DNA from 4 places in the Pectobacterium punjabense genome. Region 1 is predicted to be linked to each of the others. Evidence: predicted binding sites of a transcription regulator. Region 1 holds the regulator's gene; each other region holds the start of a gene.
What was found. Region 1 encodes PurR, which represses purine synthesis genes. Its sites were predicted from a motif close to CANGCAAACGTTTGCNTG; they were not measured.
Positions count from the first base shown of each region.

Region 2: the regulator PurR is predicted to act here: its motif matches at 1,638-1,655, upstream of serA (phosphoglycerate dehydrogenase).
Region 3: the regulator PurR is predicted to act here: its motif matches at 1,584-1,601, upstream of pyrD (quinone-dependent dihydroorotate dehydrogenase).
Region 4: the regulator PurR is predicted to act here: its motif matches at 1,574-1,591, upstream of cvpA (colicin V production protein).

Region 1 covers NZ_CP038498.1:2,726,096-2,730,312, reverse strand. The annotation lists gene cfa (cyclopropane fatty acyl phospholipid synthase) at 1-941, opposite strand, end outside; gene purR (HTH-type transcriptional repressor PurR) at 1,258-2,283, opposite strand; gene cydH (cytochrome bd-I oxidase subunit CydH) at 2,676-2,765, shown strand; gene E2566_RS12270 (C40 family peptidase) at 2,855-3,706, opposite strand; gene E2566_RS12265 (Grx4 family monothiol glutaredoxin) at 4,046-4,217, shown strand, end outside.
Region 2 covers NZ_CP038498.1:4,075,277-4,079,493, forward strand. The annotation lists gene E2566_RS18460 (zinc-binding alcohol dehydrogenase family protein) at 1-270, shown strand, start outside; gene serA (phosphoglycerate dehydrogenase) at 324-1,556, opposite strand; gene rpiA (ribose-5-phosphate isomerase RpiA) at 1,858-2,517, opposite strand; gene E2566_RS18475 (LysR family transcriptional regulator ArgP) at 2,757-3,650, shown strand; gene E2566_RS18480 (oxidative stress defense protein) at 3,728-4,217, opposite strand, start outside.
Region 3 covers NZ_CP038498.1:2,115,210-2,119,426, forward strand. The annotation lists gene pepN (aminopeptidase N) at 1-1,507, shown strand, start outside; gene pyrD (quinone-dependent dihydroorotate dehydrogenase) at 1,711-2,721, shown strand; gene E2566_RS09495 (cell division protein ZapC) at 2,922-3,509, shown strand; gene E2566_RS09500 (YcbX family protein) at 3,570-4,217, opposite strand, start outside.
Region 4 covers NZ_CP038498.1:3,175,560-3,179,776, reverse strand. The annotation lists gene folC (bifunctional tetrahydrofolate synthase/dihydrofolate synthase) at 1-755, shown strand, start outside; gene dedD (cell division protein DedD) at 745-1,488, shown strand; gene cvpA (colicin V production protein) at 1,665-2,165, shown strand; gene purF (amidophosphoribosyltransferase) at 2,186-3,703, shown strand; gene E2566_RS14450 (UbiX family flavin prenyltransferase) at 3,925-4,217, shown strand, end outside.

The DNA of each region.
Region 1 (4,217 bases):
CCGAAATTGTGCCAATCTTCCATCACCATGTCAGGCTCACTCGCCTGCGCAATGTGCACAACGGATGGAATGCAGCCGTTGGGGAAGATGTATTTATGAATCCAGGGATCGAGGCGTGAATCGGTTGAATTAGCACCGATAGTATGCAGCAGGAACAGCCCATTGGGCTTTAGGCTGCGGCGTACAATACGAAAGTAGTTATCATAGTTGCGTGGCCCTACGTGTTCAAACATACCTACTGACACCGCGCGGTCAAAGTGCCGATCGAGATCGCGGTAATCCTGTAGTTTGATGATGACATCCAGTCCCAGGCAGCGCTGTTGTGCCAGCGTCTGCTGTTTTCGGGAAATGGTGATACCGTAAACGGAAACCCCGTAGCGACGCGCCGCGAACTCAGCAAGCCCGCCCCAGCCACAGCCGATATCCAGCAGTGTCATGCCGGGTTTAAGCTGGAGTTTTTCACAAATCATCGTGAGTTTATCTTCCTGCGCGTGTTCCAGCGTTTGTGCCTGTTTCCAGTAGGCACAGGAATATTGCATGTAAGGGTCCAACATGAGGGAAAAAAGGTCATTACCCAGATCGTAATGCAATTCGCCGACGACTCGAGAGCGTCGGCGGGATTGCAAATTCGTGATGCGGGCAGTGGCGATTCGCATAAGATCGTGCAAACGGCGAGGGAGTGTGTCCTTTAGCCCTGCACGTAGGACAAGATGGAAAAACATATCCAGCCGTTCACACTCCCACCATCCGTCCATATAGCTCTCCCCTAATCCCAGCGAACCTTCCCGCAAGACGCGTTTAAAAAAACCAGGGTGGTTAACGCAGATATCAAAAGGGCGAGTGCCGTTAATAGTGATACCCGCCGTATTCAACCTGTCTTGCATGATTTTCAACCAGGGCGTGGTATGGCTATGCTGCTCTTTCGCATAAGGTGTACCCATCATGTCTCCTAAATTTTTCACGTGTGAAAGTATGGAAAAACATACCTGGACAGCACTTACCGCAGATGATGTACCAGCTGTCACCAGAGAAAAAGGAAGAAGAAATGCGCTAATAAGCAGGTAGTTAATGCGCTTATAGGCAAGAAGAACGCGTATCCGCTTACGTGCGGCTATCGCTATTCTGGGTTTTATCAGTGAAAGTGAAACGCAGTTTTCAGTTTAAATCTGCTTCAGCCAGCACACAAGGAAATTGGCTGAAGCAGACAAGGAAAGCGGGTGGGAATAAGAAAAATCGGTCTATGTTGAGTCGCCGAGGTTAGCGGCGGTAATCGAGGAACGGGCCGTCGGCAACTGAGCGACGTTCAATCAGCGTTGGGTGCACTTCAATGACGTGTGCATCTTCCCGCTTACTGGTAATGCGATCCAGCAGCATCGCGAAAGCGGACTGTCCCAGACGCTCCTTTGGCTGGTGGATGGTGGTCAGCGCAGGCGTAAAGAAACGCGCGTGGCGCACGTTGTCATAACCGATCACCGAAATATCCTGTGGCACGCGCAAACCCAGTTCGTCAGCCGCACAAATAGCACCCATTGCCATGATATCGCCGCCGCAGAATACGGCCGTTGGCCGCTGTTTCTGTGCGAGGATCTGATGCATGGCTTTGTAGCCGGATTCCGGTTCGAAATCGCCCCGCACGACCCATTCGTCGCGTACGGTAATGTCGGCTTCTTTTAAGGCTTTTAAAAAGCCAAGGTAGCGCCCGTTACCCGTGTTGCGCTCTTGTATTCCGGGGATGGCACCAATATCCCGATGGCCGCGTTCAATCAGATAGCGGCCTGCCATATAGCCGCCCTCAAAGGCGTTATCGATGATGGTATCGGTGAAATCGCTGTGCATTTGGCCCCAGTCCATGACGACCATGGGAATGCTGCGATAATCTTCCAGCATGCCCAATAACTCTGGCGGGTACTCGGCACACATCACAAGCAGACCGTCGACGCGTTTTTGCGCCAGCATCGAGAGATAAGCGCGTTGTTTGCCGATATCGTTATGAGAATTACACAGTACCAGCGTGTAGCCTTTGGCATAACAGCTGTTTTCGACCGCTTCAATGATCTCGGCGAAATAGGGCGCTTCGCTGGATGTAGCCAGCAAGCCGATAGATTTGGTGTGATTAACTTTGAGGCTGCGGGCGACGGCGCTAGGCGAATAGTGCAATTCCTTGATTGCTGCCCTGACGGCTGCCTTAGTCTCTTCGGCGACGAAACGTGTTTTATTGATCACGTGCGATACGGTTGTGGTGGAAACGCCAGCACGTTTTGCCACATCTTTAATCGTTGCCATCTAAAAATGACTCCTGAACTTACCTGTTACAGACGTAAGTATATTGTTAATCGTTTGCCTACGTTTAAAGTTCTTCTTCTAAGCTAAAAAACAGGATTTCAGAAGGAGAATGCCGAATGTTATACCGAAGGGATCTGGCTTGACGTTTTTCGACTGGCACGCAGCGCTTTCATAAACAGCGGATTGTGTCCGATTTATCATGAAAGTGAAAGGGCTAATTTATACTATTAGTGATGCATCCGTCGGAGATTTTTCGCTAGAATTATGAAAGAATCGTAATAACCCTATTATTTGTAGCTTTAACTGTCTACGTGGGTTCGGCTGTGAATGATGGTGTCTTTTTTTTCAGATGAAGTTTCAGATGAAATTTGTTTGCTAATAAGGAGTGGTTTATGGATACAGATCTGAAGATGTCTTTGCTGACAACGGTTGGCTCGTTGGCTGTGATCATCGCGTTTAGTTTCATTGCGGTGTTGAACTAACCTTCAGTGCTTTTTGCGCAGGTTAGGTATTCAGACAGGTTTATTGCACAAAACGTGTCTGAATACGCTTCTGTTCGGCGTGCTATCGCTTAACGAATGGTCTGTGGCGTCACCACGCGACGCGCCCCAACATAGTGCTCCTGCCAATAATCTTCACTTAGCTTGCTGATACGAATATCTGAACCTGTACGCGGTGACTGGATAAATTTGCCTTCCCCCAGATACACCCCGACGTGATCGGCAGCCCCACGATTGTTGATGCGGAAAAAGACCAGGTCGCCACTTTCCAGCTCACTCTTTTTAATCGGCGCGGCATCACGCAGATGGTACATTTCGTTCGCGGTACGAGGGATTTGGATCTTAACGACGTCTTTATAGGCGTAATAGACCAGCCCGCTACAGTCGAAACCAGTAAAAGGAGACGATCCGCCCCAGTGGTAAGGTTTACCGATCTGGCTCATCAGTTTATTCATTGCGGTCGTTTTGGCGTGTTGATAGCGTTTTTTATGCGCTGCGCTCAGTGTCATGCCCTTTTCTGTGGGCGCTGGATTTTTATCCACTTTTCCTTTGAGTGCTGTCTTCTTCAGCCCGGTTTTGACTCTGGCCTGTGCAATGGTCTGCCTGTCGTCTTCAGGCTTCAGCTTTTTAAGGTTTTTTTTCACTAGCGCAGGTGTGCTGCTTTGCGTCCGGGATGGCTTCTTTTCTACCGGTTTGTTAGCCGTACGGGGTTTGGATTTATTGCTGACGGTGGCAGGTTCTGGCTTTTTGCTTTTGATTGGCGCTGGTGACTTAGCATTACCCTTTGTTTGACGGCTTTTCTTATTCGTTTCTTCAACGGCGCTTTTCTTCGGCGTAGAATGCGGGGTATGCGGCGCAGCCTGAACGACGTTCAGGGATAGGTTACTGAAAAATAATATAAAAAGAGTAATAAATAAGCGCATAATAAAAGTGACCGAACATAATCCTTAACTCGCTCAATCCGCACAGTATTCCTGAAAACGGCGTCATAAAAAAGTGGGCATGGCCGCTTTATTCATACAGAATAGTGAAAAAACGTTAATAGTTGTTTTTTCGTCTGATTTATCAGCGTTTTCTGGCGTTGATTTCATCAATGATGAATAATCAGTAGAAAAATAACCCTACAAAAAATGGCGTTTTTTTGTGGCTATTGGCATCGGTACAATATCATTGAGTCAATGTCGCTGTCGTAACACTTTGACGGCGACTCATGGCTAGCGTTTTGGACGTTAGCCATCCTATAGGTTTAAGGAAGCAAGAAGATGACGACACCGACAATTGAAAAAATTCAGCGCCAAATTGCTGAAAACCCGATTCTGCTGTACATGAAAGGTTCCCCAAAATTGCCAAGCTGCGGTTTTTCTGCACAGACCGTCCAGGCATTGTCTTCATGTGGCGAACGTTTTGCTTATGTTGATATTTTACAGAACCCGG
Region 2 (4,217 bases), 1.3 Mb from region 1:
GAAAACAAAAATCCACTCGACCAAACGCAGCTAAAACTCAAAAGCGCGGCACTGCATTGGGAACTCATGTTTACTCGCAGCATGTTCACCACCCCGGATATCGCGGAACAGGGGAACATTTTGCACGACGTCGCACAGCTGGTTGATGCAGGGAAACTTCAGGGAACCGCCAGCGAAGCACTGCAAGGGTTAACGGTAGATACACTGAAGCAGGTACACGATAAAGTACTGGAAGGGCATATGCGCGGCAAGATCGTTATCGCGCTGTAATAACGCAACCAGCCCCGTTTGGGGCTGGCTGTTTATTCACTGATTACAACGAATTAGAACAGCAGACGGGCACGAATAGTGCCAGGGATCGCTTTCATCAGTTGCAGCGCGGTTTGCGCGCCGTCGGTTTCGACGTCAATCACCACATAACCAATTTCAGGCGTCGTTTGCAGATACTGTGCGGCAATGTTAATACCCTGCTCAGCAAAGATCTGGTTAATTTTGGTAATCATACCAGGACGGTTTTCATGGATGTGCAGCAGACGGCTGGCGCGTGCACCATGAACAGGCAGCGACACCTCTGGGAAATTCACCGCAGACAGCGTAGAACCGTTGTCTGAGTATTTCGCCAGTTTTCCGGCAACTTCATCACCGATATTTTCCTGTGCTTCCTGCGTGGAGCCACCGATATGCGGCGTTAGCAGCACGTTATCAAACTCACACAACGGTGACAGGAACGGATCGCTGTTGGTTGCAGGTTCTTGTGGGAATACGTCAATCGCCGCACCGGACAGATGCTTGCTGCTCAACACGTCGCACAACGCTGGAATATCAACTACGGTACCACGAGCGGCGTTAATCAGGATTGAACCCGGCTTCATCAGCGCCAGTTCTTCTGCGCCCATCATGTTATACGTGCTTTCATTTTCCGGTACGTGCAGGCTCACCACGTCGCTCATATTCAGTAAATCAGACAGGTGACGCACCTGCTGAGCATTGCCCAGCGGCAATTTACTTTCGATATCATAGAAGTAAACGTGCATACCGAGGCTTTCAGCCAAAATACCCAACTGCATACCGATATGGCCGTAGCCGATGATCCCGAGTTTTTTGCCACGCGCTTCAAACGATCCCACAGCCAGTTTGTGCCAAATACCACGGTGCGCTTTCGCGTTGGCAGCCGGGATACCGCGCAGCATCAGCAACATTTCGCCGATCACCATTTCTGCTACGGATCGGGTATTGGAAAAAGGTGCGTTAAATACCGGAATACCGCGTTTGGTCGCAGCCGACAGCTCAACCTGATTAGTCCCAATACAGAAACACCCTACCGCGATCAGTTTTTCCGCAGCAGCAAAAATTTCTTCTGTCAGATGGGTACGCGAGCGGATACCAACAAAATGCGCATCGCGAATGGAGGCTTTCAGCGCCTCAGGATCTAGTGCGCCTTTATGGAACTCGATGTTGGTGTAACCAGCTGCACGCAGGTTATCCAACGCGCTCTGGTGCACGCCTTCCACTAACAGAAACTTAATCTTGTCTTTTTCCAGTGATACCTTTGCCATTTCCCGACCTTATTTTCAGACTTCAAATGTGACAGAGTGCTAAATAACCTCTGCCAACATAACAAAAATTACGCAGTCAGCAATACAAACGATTGCGTTGCCCGAATCGCGCCACCGAGAAGCGCGCCTGATTTATGGCAAAAAATATTGCCAAAGAGATACATCGCCATATCGGCGATAAACAAAATAAGAAAATGTGATATTAAGTACCAAAAATGAGCCGTTAACTAAATAGATTTTTTTAGCTAAAAAATTTCTGACGTGGAACGTGGACGCTCATCACGTCAGAACAATCGCGAACTCATTTAACGACAGTTTTTACACCCTCGGCGGTGCCGACTAACGCAACATCTGCGCCGCGATTAGCAAACAACCCAACGGTCACGACGCCTGCGATACCATTGATGTGGTTTTCTACCGCAACGGCATCCATGATATTCAGGTTGTGTACATCCAGAATGACGTTGCCGTTATCCGTCACCACTCCCTGACGATATACTGGCTGCCCGCCTAGCTTCGCCAGTTCACGCGCCACGTAAGATCGCGCCATCGGAATAACTTCAACGGGCAACGGGAACGTGCCCAGCACATCAACCTGCTTGGATGCATCAACAATGCAGATGAACTGGCGCGACAGCGCCGAAATGATTTTCTCGCGGGTCAGTGCCGCACCACCGCCTTTAATCATCTGCATATGGCCGTTGATCTCATCGGCACCATCGACATAAACATCCAACGAATCGACTTCATTGGCGTCAAAAACGGGGATACCCAGACTTTTCAGCTTTTCCGTTGAGGCATCAGAGCTGGAAACCGCGCCTTTGATTTGATGTTTTATCGAACCCAGCGCATCAATAAAGTGTGCTGCCGTCGATCCGGTTCCTACTCCCACAATGGTGTCAGGACGGACATAGTCGAGCGCCGCCCATCCCACTGCTTTTTTCAGTTCATCTTGCGTCATAATCTGCTTCTGGCCTGTAGAATCAATATACGAAAACGTGTGCGTATTATAGAACATGCGCGTTGGGGAAAGCGTGCAAATTCATCACCCCATTGCCGCATTATTTCATACGCACCGCGCCACACGCAGCGTGCTGAATCGTGATTGCACACAACAGCCAAAATAAGATTTCTGCATGGCAAATCAGCAAAATGTGGCATAGTGAAAAAAACGGACTCATTCAGAGGATTTTGAATTTCATGAAACGCCCGGACTATCGAACGCTTCAGGCTCTGGATGCCGTCATCCGCGAGCGTGGTTTTGAACGCGCTGCCCAAAAGTTGTGTATTACCCAATCTGCCGTTTCGCAACGCATTAAACAGCTGGAAAATCTGTTCGGCCAGCCGCTGCTGGTCAGAACCATTCCTCCTCGTCCGACGGAACAAGGGCAGAAACTGCTGGCTCTGCTTCATCAGGTAGAATTGTTGGAAGAAGAGTGGCTGGGCAATGAAACTAACAGCGATATCCCACTGCTGCTGTCGCTGGCGGTGAACGCTGACAGTCTGGCAACCTGGCTGTTACCCGCGTTACAGCCGGTGCTGGTCGATTCACCGATTCGCCTCAACTTGCAGGTAGAAGATGAAACGCGTACTCAGGAAAGGCTGCGCCGGGGTGAAGTGGTGGGTGCAGTGAGTATCCAATCTCAGCCGCTGCCAAGCTGTCTGGTGGATAAACTGGGCGCGCTGGATTATCTGTTTGTCGCATCACCCACCTTCGCTGCCCGCTATTTCCCGAATGGCGTCACGCGTTCGGCGCTCCTGCGCGCGCCTGCGGTCGCCTTCGACCATCTGGATGACATGCATCAGGCTTTTTTACAACAAAACTTTGATTTATCGCCGGGCAGCGTTCCCTGCCATATCGTGAATTCGTCGGAAGCCTTTGTTCAATTAGCGCGACAGGGCACGACCTGCTGCATGATCCCGCATCTGCAAATCGAGAGAGAACTGGCCAATAACGAGCTAATCGACCTGACGCCGGGGCTATTTCAACGTCGGATGCTCTATTGGCATCGCTTCGCACCAGAAAGCCGGATGATGAGGAAAGTGACGGACGCCCTACTTTCGCACGGCCATCAGGTACTGAGACAATCATAACGTACTGAGAGAGTGATAAACGAAAACAGGCCTGTCTGAACAGGCCTGTTAGTAGCATCACTGCGTTCACGCAGTCATTACGGCGTACGCTGTAGTTCAAACACGACATCCACCTGATCGTCAAAGTGAATGGTTTGCTGTTCATAAGTTTGTGCCGCTTCCGTTTGCGTCGCCGCATCTGCCGTTTTAAACATCCGTGCCATTGGCATCGGCTGATAGTTGGCAACATGGTAGCGAACGCTGTAGATCGGCCCCAGCTTGGCATTGAAGCCCTGCGCCAGCGCTGCCGCTTGGCTCGTCGCCTGCTCAATCGCTTTCTTACGCGCTTCGTCACGATAGGTTTCTGGGTTAGCCACGCCGAGTTCTACCGTGCGAATCTCATTCAGGCCCGATTTCAACGCCCCATCCAGCAGTTCGTTCAGTTTATCTAACTGACGTAATGTCACTTCAACCTGACGCACGGCACGGTAGCCTTTCAGCACCGATCCCCCCGTTTTCAGATAGTCATATTCCGGCTGCGTGCGCAAATTGGCGGCATTAATGTCTTTTTTCTCAATGCCGTTTTTA
Region 3 (4,217 bases), 610 kb from region 1:
TGAGATGAATAACTTCTATACGCTGACGGTCTATGAAAAGGGATCGGAAGTGATCCGCATGATGCATACCTTATTAGGTGAAGAAGGCTTCCAGGCCGGTATTCGTCTGTATTTTGAGCGTCACGACGGCAGCGCGGCGACCTGCGATGACTTTGTGCTGGCGATGGAAGAGGCTTCCGGCGTCGATCTCACGCAGTTCCGCCGCTGGTACAGCCAGTCGGGAACGCCGGTATTGACTGTGCGTGATGATTACGATCCGCAGACGCAGCAATATCTGCTGAGCGTGAGCCAGATGACGCCAGTCGGTGCCGACAAGCAGCAGAAGCTGCCGTTGCACATCCCGTTGGATATTGAGCTGTATGATCTGCAAGGGAAGGTGATTCCGCTTCAGAAAGACGGTCAACTGCTGTCGTCAGTACTTAATGTGACTGAATCTGAGCAAACGTTCATTTTCGATCAAGTACCTTGCCGCCCGATTCCTTCTTTATTACGTGAGTTTTCTGCACCGGTAAAACTGAACTATGCCTGGAGTGACGAACAACTGACGTTCCTGATGCGCCATGCGAGTAATGCGTTCTCGCGTTGGGATGCGGCACAGAGCCTGTTGGCTAACTATATTCGTCTGAACGTTTCCCGCTATCAGCAAAAACAGCCGCTTTCAGTGCCAATGCATGTTGTTGATGCTTTCCGTGGCGTATTGCTGGATGACAAACTGGACCCAATGCTGGCTTCTCAGATTCTGACATTGCCGAGTGAAAACGAGATTGCCGAACTGTTCGATATCATCGATCCCACCGCAATCGCTGCCGTGCGTGACAGCATGACGCACACCATGGCGCAAGAGATGGCGGATGAGTGGTTGGCGGTGTACCACGCGAATCACGCGCCGCAATATCGTATCGAACATGCAGATATGGGCAAGCGTGCGCTGCGCAATACCTGCCTGCATTATCTGGCATTTAGCGATGCGGTTCAGGCGGATAAACTGGTGCAAACACAGTTCCGTCAGGCGGATAACATGACCGACTCGCTGGCGGCGTTGGCGGCGGCAGTTGACGCTCAGTTGCCGGTGCGTGATGAGCTGCTGACACAGTTTGATGACCGCTGGCATCAGGATGGGTTGGTCATGGACAAATGGTTCACGCTGCAAGCCTCTAGCCCAGCAGATAATGTGCTAACCCGCGTGCGTGAATTGTTGCAACACCGTTCATTCAGCCTGAACAATCCTAACCGTTTACGTTCGTTGGTGGGAGCGTTTGCGGCATCGAATCCGTCGGCTTTCCACGCAGAAGACGGCAGCGGTTATCGCTTCCTGACGGAGATTCTAACCGATCTTAACACCCGCAATCCGCAGGTTGCTGCCCGGATGATCGAACCGCTAATCCGCCTGAAACGCTATGATGCTAAACGTCAGACGCAAATGCGTCAGGCGCTGGAGCAACTGAAGGCGTTGGAAAACCTGTCTGGCGATCTGTTCGAGAAAATCAGCAAAGCACTGCAAGACTAATTCCGTCACGGCCATTCCTCTATCACACGCGGTAACCTGCCGCGTGTGATATTTCCCCCCATGCTAATTTCTTACCTCCGCAAACGTTTTACTTTCCGCAGAGATGGCACTACCATCACCGACCGTGAGTTAAACCGTAATCCACTATTGCTTACTTTCTGCGTAAGCAAGATACCTTTGTGATAGGGATCTCAGGAGACAATATGTTCTATCCCGTTATCAAAAAAGCCCTGTTTCAGCTCGATCCAGAGCGTGCACATGAGCTGACCTTCCAACAATTACGCCGTATTACCAACACGCCTTTTGAATTTCTCGTCCGTCAATCCGTTCCGACTAAACCTGTTACCTGCATGGGGCTCTCTTTTAAAAACCCACTGGGTTTGGCGGCGGGATTAGATAAAGATGGCGAATGTATCGATGCTTTAGGCGCAATGGGATTTGGTTTTATTGAAGTGGGTACGGTAACGCCGCGTCCACAAGCCGGTAATGATAAACCAAGATTATTCCGCGTGGTGGAAGCGGAAGGGTTGATCAACCGGATGGGATTCAATAATAAAGGCGTGGATTACCTTGTCGAGAATGTAAAGAAAACACATTTTGGCGGTGTATTAGGGATCAATATTGGCAAGAATAAAGATACGCCGGTTGAGCAAGGCAAAGACGATTATTTGATCTGTATGGATAAGGTTTATCCTCACGCGGGCTATATCGCGATCAACATTTCGTCACCCAATACGCCAGGATTACGCAGCCTGCAATATGGCGAAGCGCTGGACGATCTTTTGCTGGCGATAAAGAATAAGCAGACAGAATTAAAAGAGAAGCATCAGAAATATGTCCCTGTGGCGGTGAAAATCGCCCCGGATCTTTCTGAAGAAGAATTGATCCAAATTGCCGATAGCCTGGTTCGCCATAACATCGACGGTGTGATTGCCACTAACACGACGCTCGAGAGAAAACTGATTCAGGGGTTAAATCATTGCGGACAAACGGGAGGATTAAGTGGGCGTCCATTGCAGACGAGCAGCACGGAAATTATCCGTCGTTTGTCACAGGAATTAGCGGGACGTTTACCGATTATTGGCGTGGGCGGAATTGATTCTCTGGTCGCCGCGCGTGAAAAAATGGATGCTGGCGCCTCGCTGGTACAGATATATTCAGGGTTTATTTTCCACGGCCCTCGCTTGATTAAAGATATCGTTACACATATTTAATCCGAAAGTTCTTTCATTGCTAGCTGGGGGTTTATTTATTCACCCAGCTAGTCTATATTTTATCCGTTTGTGTAAATAATCTATCAATCGATGTCTGATCTTCTTGCTGCGGCGTTTATTCGCTGAACGATTATTGCGATGTAAGAAAACACAATCAGCCATTTCTGATATTTCTACTGTGAAGGCGAAGGGTAAATAATATGAAGTTAAAACCTGACGATAACTGGCGCTGGTATTTTGATACCGAACACGATCGCCTGATGTTGGATCTGGCTAACGGCATGTTATTCCGTTCTCGCTTTCCGTCTAAAATGCTAACGCCGGATGCATTTAATGAATGTGCATTTTGCGTTGACGATGCCGCATTATTTTTTACTTATAATGACAAATGCCAGAAAGTGGCACTACACCGCGATCTTCAGGGTGAGTTAGTTTTGAATGCGCTGGTGGCAAGCCGATTCCTTAAGCCGCTCATGCCAAAAAGCTGGCATTTTATCCAGCAGCCGGATGCCGTAGCCTATTCACCGCAGGCAGGGGATATTGTGCAGGTACAGCTCACCGAAACGCATGAAACGGCCTGTTTTCTGGTGGCGGAAGCGGGGGATAAAGCTTGTCTTTGCCTGCTGGCGCAAGAGCAACTGCCATTGAATGGGAAAATGATGGGGCTGGGTGATGCCATAAAAATTATGCACGACAGGTTAATGCCTGCCGTTGTTCAGAATAGGGCTGAGTGGGAAACCACGCTGGGTGACGGCACCTCCGCATTTGAGTATGCCAAGGTCGTCTAATCCCCGTCATACTTCAAGCTGCATCGTGTTGGTTTGTCTTCGACTATTGCAGATGCTTTTTTATTGCAAATGAAGGTCACCCTGTGGAATGCAGCTACAGCTCAGAATCTCACCGTTTGCTCTGATGGCACTTTGTTTTAGTGCAGAAACCTCCCCACTGACTAACGTCAATTTGCAGCAACCGCACAGTCCAGCCCGACAAGAATAGGGGACGCGAATGCCCTGTTGCTCCAATTGCTCCAGTAAAATCTGCTGATTATTCCCTTGCAACAATTTTCCCTGATAGTGGATGGTAACGGCTTGCTTACTTTTTTCGGGAACGGCAAGACTTTCGACGACCTGACCTGCGCCATAAGGACGCGGTGGTTTGGTCGCTAGAACTTCCAATGTATCGCCTACGCGAATGATGCCTGTATTTCTGGCGACCAGGTTTTGTCCAAAATCAACGTCGCCGTTGTCGGCAGTGCGGAAAGATTGCAGCGTTGCCAAAGGCTCTGCTGACGGATGTTTGCGCCCGCGCTCGATGCTGACGGTGGTCAAAATGCAGCGACTACAGGGTTTGACAACATCAAAAATAATCTCGCCAATGCGGATGGTCTTCCAGCTATCTTCGGCAAAGGCTTCTGCGCCTGTCACCACCAGATTAGGGCGAAACTGTTCAATTTTAATACCGGCCGAGCAGCGCTGGCGTAGCGCCTGAAATGACGC
Region 4 (4,217 bases), 450 kb from region 1:
ACCATACCGATTGGCTAGGTAATGATCGGGAGAGCATCGGCCGTGAGAAAGCGGGGATATTCCGACACAATAGACCTGCCGTTGTCGGTGAGCCGGAAATGCCGGAAACGATCGCCGATGTTGCCGCTGAGAAAGGTGCACAGCTGCGTCGGCGCGGTCGCGATTGGGAGTTTTCAGTTCAGCGCGAGACGTGGAGCTGGCAGGATAAACAGCGTGAATTGTCGCGTTTGCCATTGCCCAATGTTCCACTGCCCAACGCCGCTACGGCATTGGCTGCGTTGCACTATTCTTCATTGAATGTGAGCGAAGAGGCGATTCGTCAAGGCTTACAGCGCGCGGCATTACCGGGTCGTTTTCAGATAGTACAGGAATCACCTCGGTTGATTCTTGATGTTGCACACAACCCTCACGCGGCGGCCTATCTGGCAAATCGTTTGGCCGGGTTACCGAAAACCGGAAAAGTGCGTGCTGTTGTTGGTATGCTGGCGGATAAAGATATCGCGGGTACGCTGGCTCATTTAACGCCGTTGATTGATGAGTGGTATTGCGCACCGCTGGAAGGGCCGCGTGGCGCAACGGCGCAGCAGCTTGCCGAACACCTGACGTGCAGCCAGTCGTTCCCCAATGTCGTTACCGCCTGGCAGCAGGCGATGTCCGACGCGGCGGAGCAAGATATCGTCATTGTGTGTGGGTCTTTTCATACGGTAGCGCATGTGATGGAAGCGCTGGATGAGGAGAAGGCGAATGGCGAGTAAATTTCAGAATCGATTAGTTGGCACGGTCATTCTGGTCGCGCTGGGCGTGATCGTCTTACCCGGCCTGTTGGATGGAAAGAAAAAGCACTACGAAGATGAGTTTGCATCGATTCCTCTGATCCCCAAGCCGGGCGATAGCAATGAGATGGAATCCCTACCCGCGCTGAACCCGTCGTTGCCGAACCTGCCACCGGAAGGGGCGATGCAGAACAGCCCGGAAGCCGAAACGCCAGAAGCTAAATTACCTGAAACCAAGGCACCTGAAACTTCCACACCGCCATCATCATCTCGCTCAGGTACCAATACACCAGCCATGACGGCACCGCCGGTGGTGGTTGAGCGTCCGCCAATTCAGACGCCAACGCCTGTGACACCGAAGCCTCAGCCAAAACTTGAGCCTAAGCCAGAAGTGAAACCGAAGCCTGAACCTAAACCGGAGCCGAAACAGGAAGTGAAGCCTGAAACGCAGCCGACGCAGCAAGCGCCGGTCGGACAGGCCTATATTGTGCAGCTCGGTGCGTTGAAAAATGCGGATAAGGTGAACGAGATTGTCGCTAAGCTTCGTCTCTCTGGCTATCGCGCGTATACCGTACCGTCAACGCCAGTTTCAGGACAAATCACCCGTATTTACGTGGGGCCGGATGCCTCGAAGCAGAAACTAGAGTCTTCTCTGGGCGAACTGCAACAGTTAAGCGGGTTAAGCGGGCAGGTGCGAGCACATTCCGTTCGCTGAGAGACCGATAGAGAATAGAATCAGGCGTGACGGATTGTGGGTTTTTTCGCCTGATTATCTATCGGTGAAATCGGCGGAAATACGCTACGCAAACGTTTTCTTTTTCTGTTAGAATGCGCCGCGAACAGGATGACGTAGCGGCTTATCGGTAGCATCGTTCATTATTAGGATAGTTCATGGTTTGGGTTGATTACGTCATTATTGGCATCATCGGATTTTCGGCTTTGGTTAGCCTGATCCGGGGGTTTGTTCGTGAAGCGCTGTCGTTAGTAACCTGGGGATGTGCTTTTTTTGTTGCCAGTCATTACTACGCCTACCTCGCGGTCTACTTCACCCGTTTTGATGATGAACTGGTGCGTAACGGCATTGCGATTGCCATTCTGTTTATTGCAACGTTGATTGTGGGAGCTATCGTCAACTATGTGATTAGTTCACTGGTTGAACGTACCGGATTATCCGGCACCGATCGCGTTCTGGGCATCTGTTTTGGTGCGCTGCGCGGGGTGCTGATCGTTTCCGCACTGCTATTCTTTCTGGATACGTTTACCGGTTTTTCACAAAGTGATGACTGGAAGCAGTCCCAGTTAATCCCGCAGTTCAGTTATATTATCAGGTGGTTTTTTGACTACCTGCAAAGCACGTCAAGTTTCTTGCCGCAGCATTTATCGCTGCGGTAGCGCTGAGAGGAAAAGACACCATGTGCGGTATTGTCGGTATCGCCGGTTTTACACCGGTCAACCAGTCGATTTATGACGCGTTAACGGTGTTGCAACACCGTGGGCAGGACGCTGCGGGTATTGTAACCATCGATGCCTTTAATTGTTTTCGCCTGCGTAAGGCCAATGGCCTGGTGAAAGATGTGTTTGAAGCGCGGCACATGCAACGCTTACAGGGCAACATGGGGCTTGGCCATGTGCGTTATCCGACGGCGGGTAGTTCCAGCGCTTCGGAAGCACAGCCTTTCTATGTTAACTCTCCGTTCGGCATCACGCTGGCTCACAACGGTAACCTGACGAACGCCCACGAACTGCGTAAAAAGCTGTTCGAGCAGGAGCGCCGTCACGTTAACACCACGTCTGACTCTGAAATTCTGCTGAATATTTTTGCCAGAGAGCTGGATCGTTTCCAACATTATCCGCTGGAAGCCGATAATATTTTTGCGGCTGTTGCCGCAACGCACCAGCAAATTCGCGGTGCCTATGCCTGTGTTGGCATGATTATCGGTCATGGCATGGTGGCGTTCCGCGATCCTAACGGTATTCGTCCGCTGGTCATCGGTAAACGCGATCTGGAAGATGGCCGCAGTGAATACATGGTAGCGTCAGAAAGTGTTGCGCTGGATACGCTGGGCTTTGAGTTTTTACGCGATGTTGCGCCGGGAGAAGCGATCTACATTACGGAAAAAGGGCAGCTGTTTACCCGCCAGTGCGCAGAGAATCCAAAGAGTAACCCGTGCCTGTTCGAATATGTCTACTTCGCTCGCCCGGACTCTTTCATCGATAAAATTTCGGTCTACAGTGCACGCGTTCGCATGGGTCAGAAGCTCGGTGAAAAGATTGCACGCCAGTGGGAAGATCTCGATATCGATGTTGTGATTCCGATTCCTGAGACCTCTTGTGATATCGCGCTGGAAATTGCGCGTATTATCAACAAACCGTATCGTCAGGGATTTGTGAAGAACCGCTATGTTGGCCGTACCTTTATCATGCCGGGACAGCAGGCGCGTAAGAAATCTGTGCGTCGTAAGCTGAACGCCAACCGTGCCGAGTTTCGTGACAAAAATGTGCTGTTGGTCGATGACTCCATCGTGCGTGGTACAACGTCGGAGCAGATTGTAGAGATGGCGCGTGAAGCGGGAGCTAAGCGTGTTTATCTGGCCTCCGCGGCACCGGAGATTCGCTTTCCTAACGTGTATGGCATCGACATGCCAAGCGTTAATGAACTGATTGCTCACGGTCGCGAAGTGGATGAGATCTGTAAGATTATTGGCGCAGATGAGCTGATATTCCAGGATCTTGACGATCTGATCGATGCGGCGCGTGAAGACAATCCGGATATTGCTCAGTTCGAATGTTCGGTGTTCAACGGGATTTACGTGACGAAGGATGTCGATCAAGGCTATCTGGATTATCTGGAAATGCTGCGTAACGACGACGCTAAAGCGCTGCGTAGCCAGAATGAAGTCGAAGATCTGGAATTGCACAACGAAGGTTAACGGCTAGTCGTACATTCAGGCTGGTTTTATTGAAGGGGGAAGACGCGAAAGTGTCTTCCCCCTTGTCGTATGTAGAAAACAGGTTGTGTATAGAAAATTTTGGTTGTTTATAAAAGCATCGTTTCGGTGCTTGCCCTTGCTTATCGCCAATCAATGCGGCAAAGTTTGCGCAGATGATTTTCCCGCGTTTCTGCTGACGCGGCTAGCTAGAGGCAGTAAGAATGAAGCGACTCATTGTAGGGATTTCCGGTGCCAGCGGTGTCATTTACGGCATCCGACTGTTGCAGGTGTTACAGACGCTGGAAGGCATTGAAACCCATCTGATCATGAGTCAGGCGGCTCGCCAGACGCTGGCGCTAGAAACCGATTTTAGCCTGCGTGACGTACAGGCGTTAGCCGATGTGGTGCATGACACGCGTGATATCGCTGCCAGTGTTTCTTCGGGGTCGTTTAAAACGGCGGGAATGGTGATTTTACCCTGTTCGATAAAAACCCTTTCCGGGATTGTGCATAG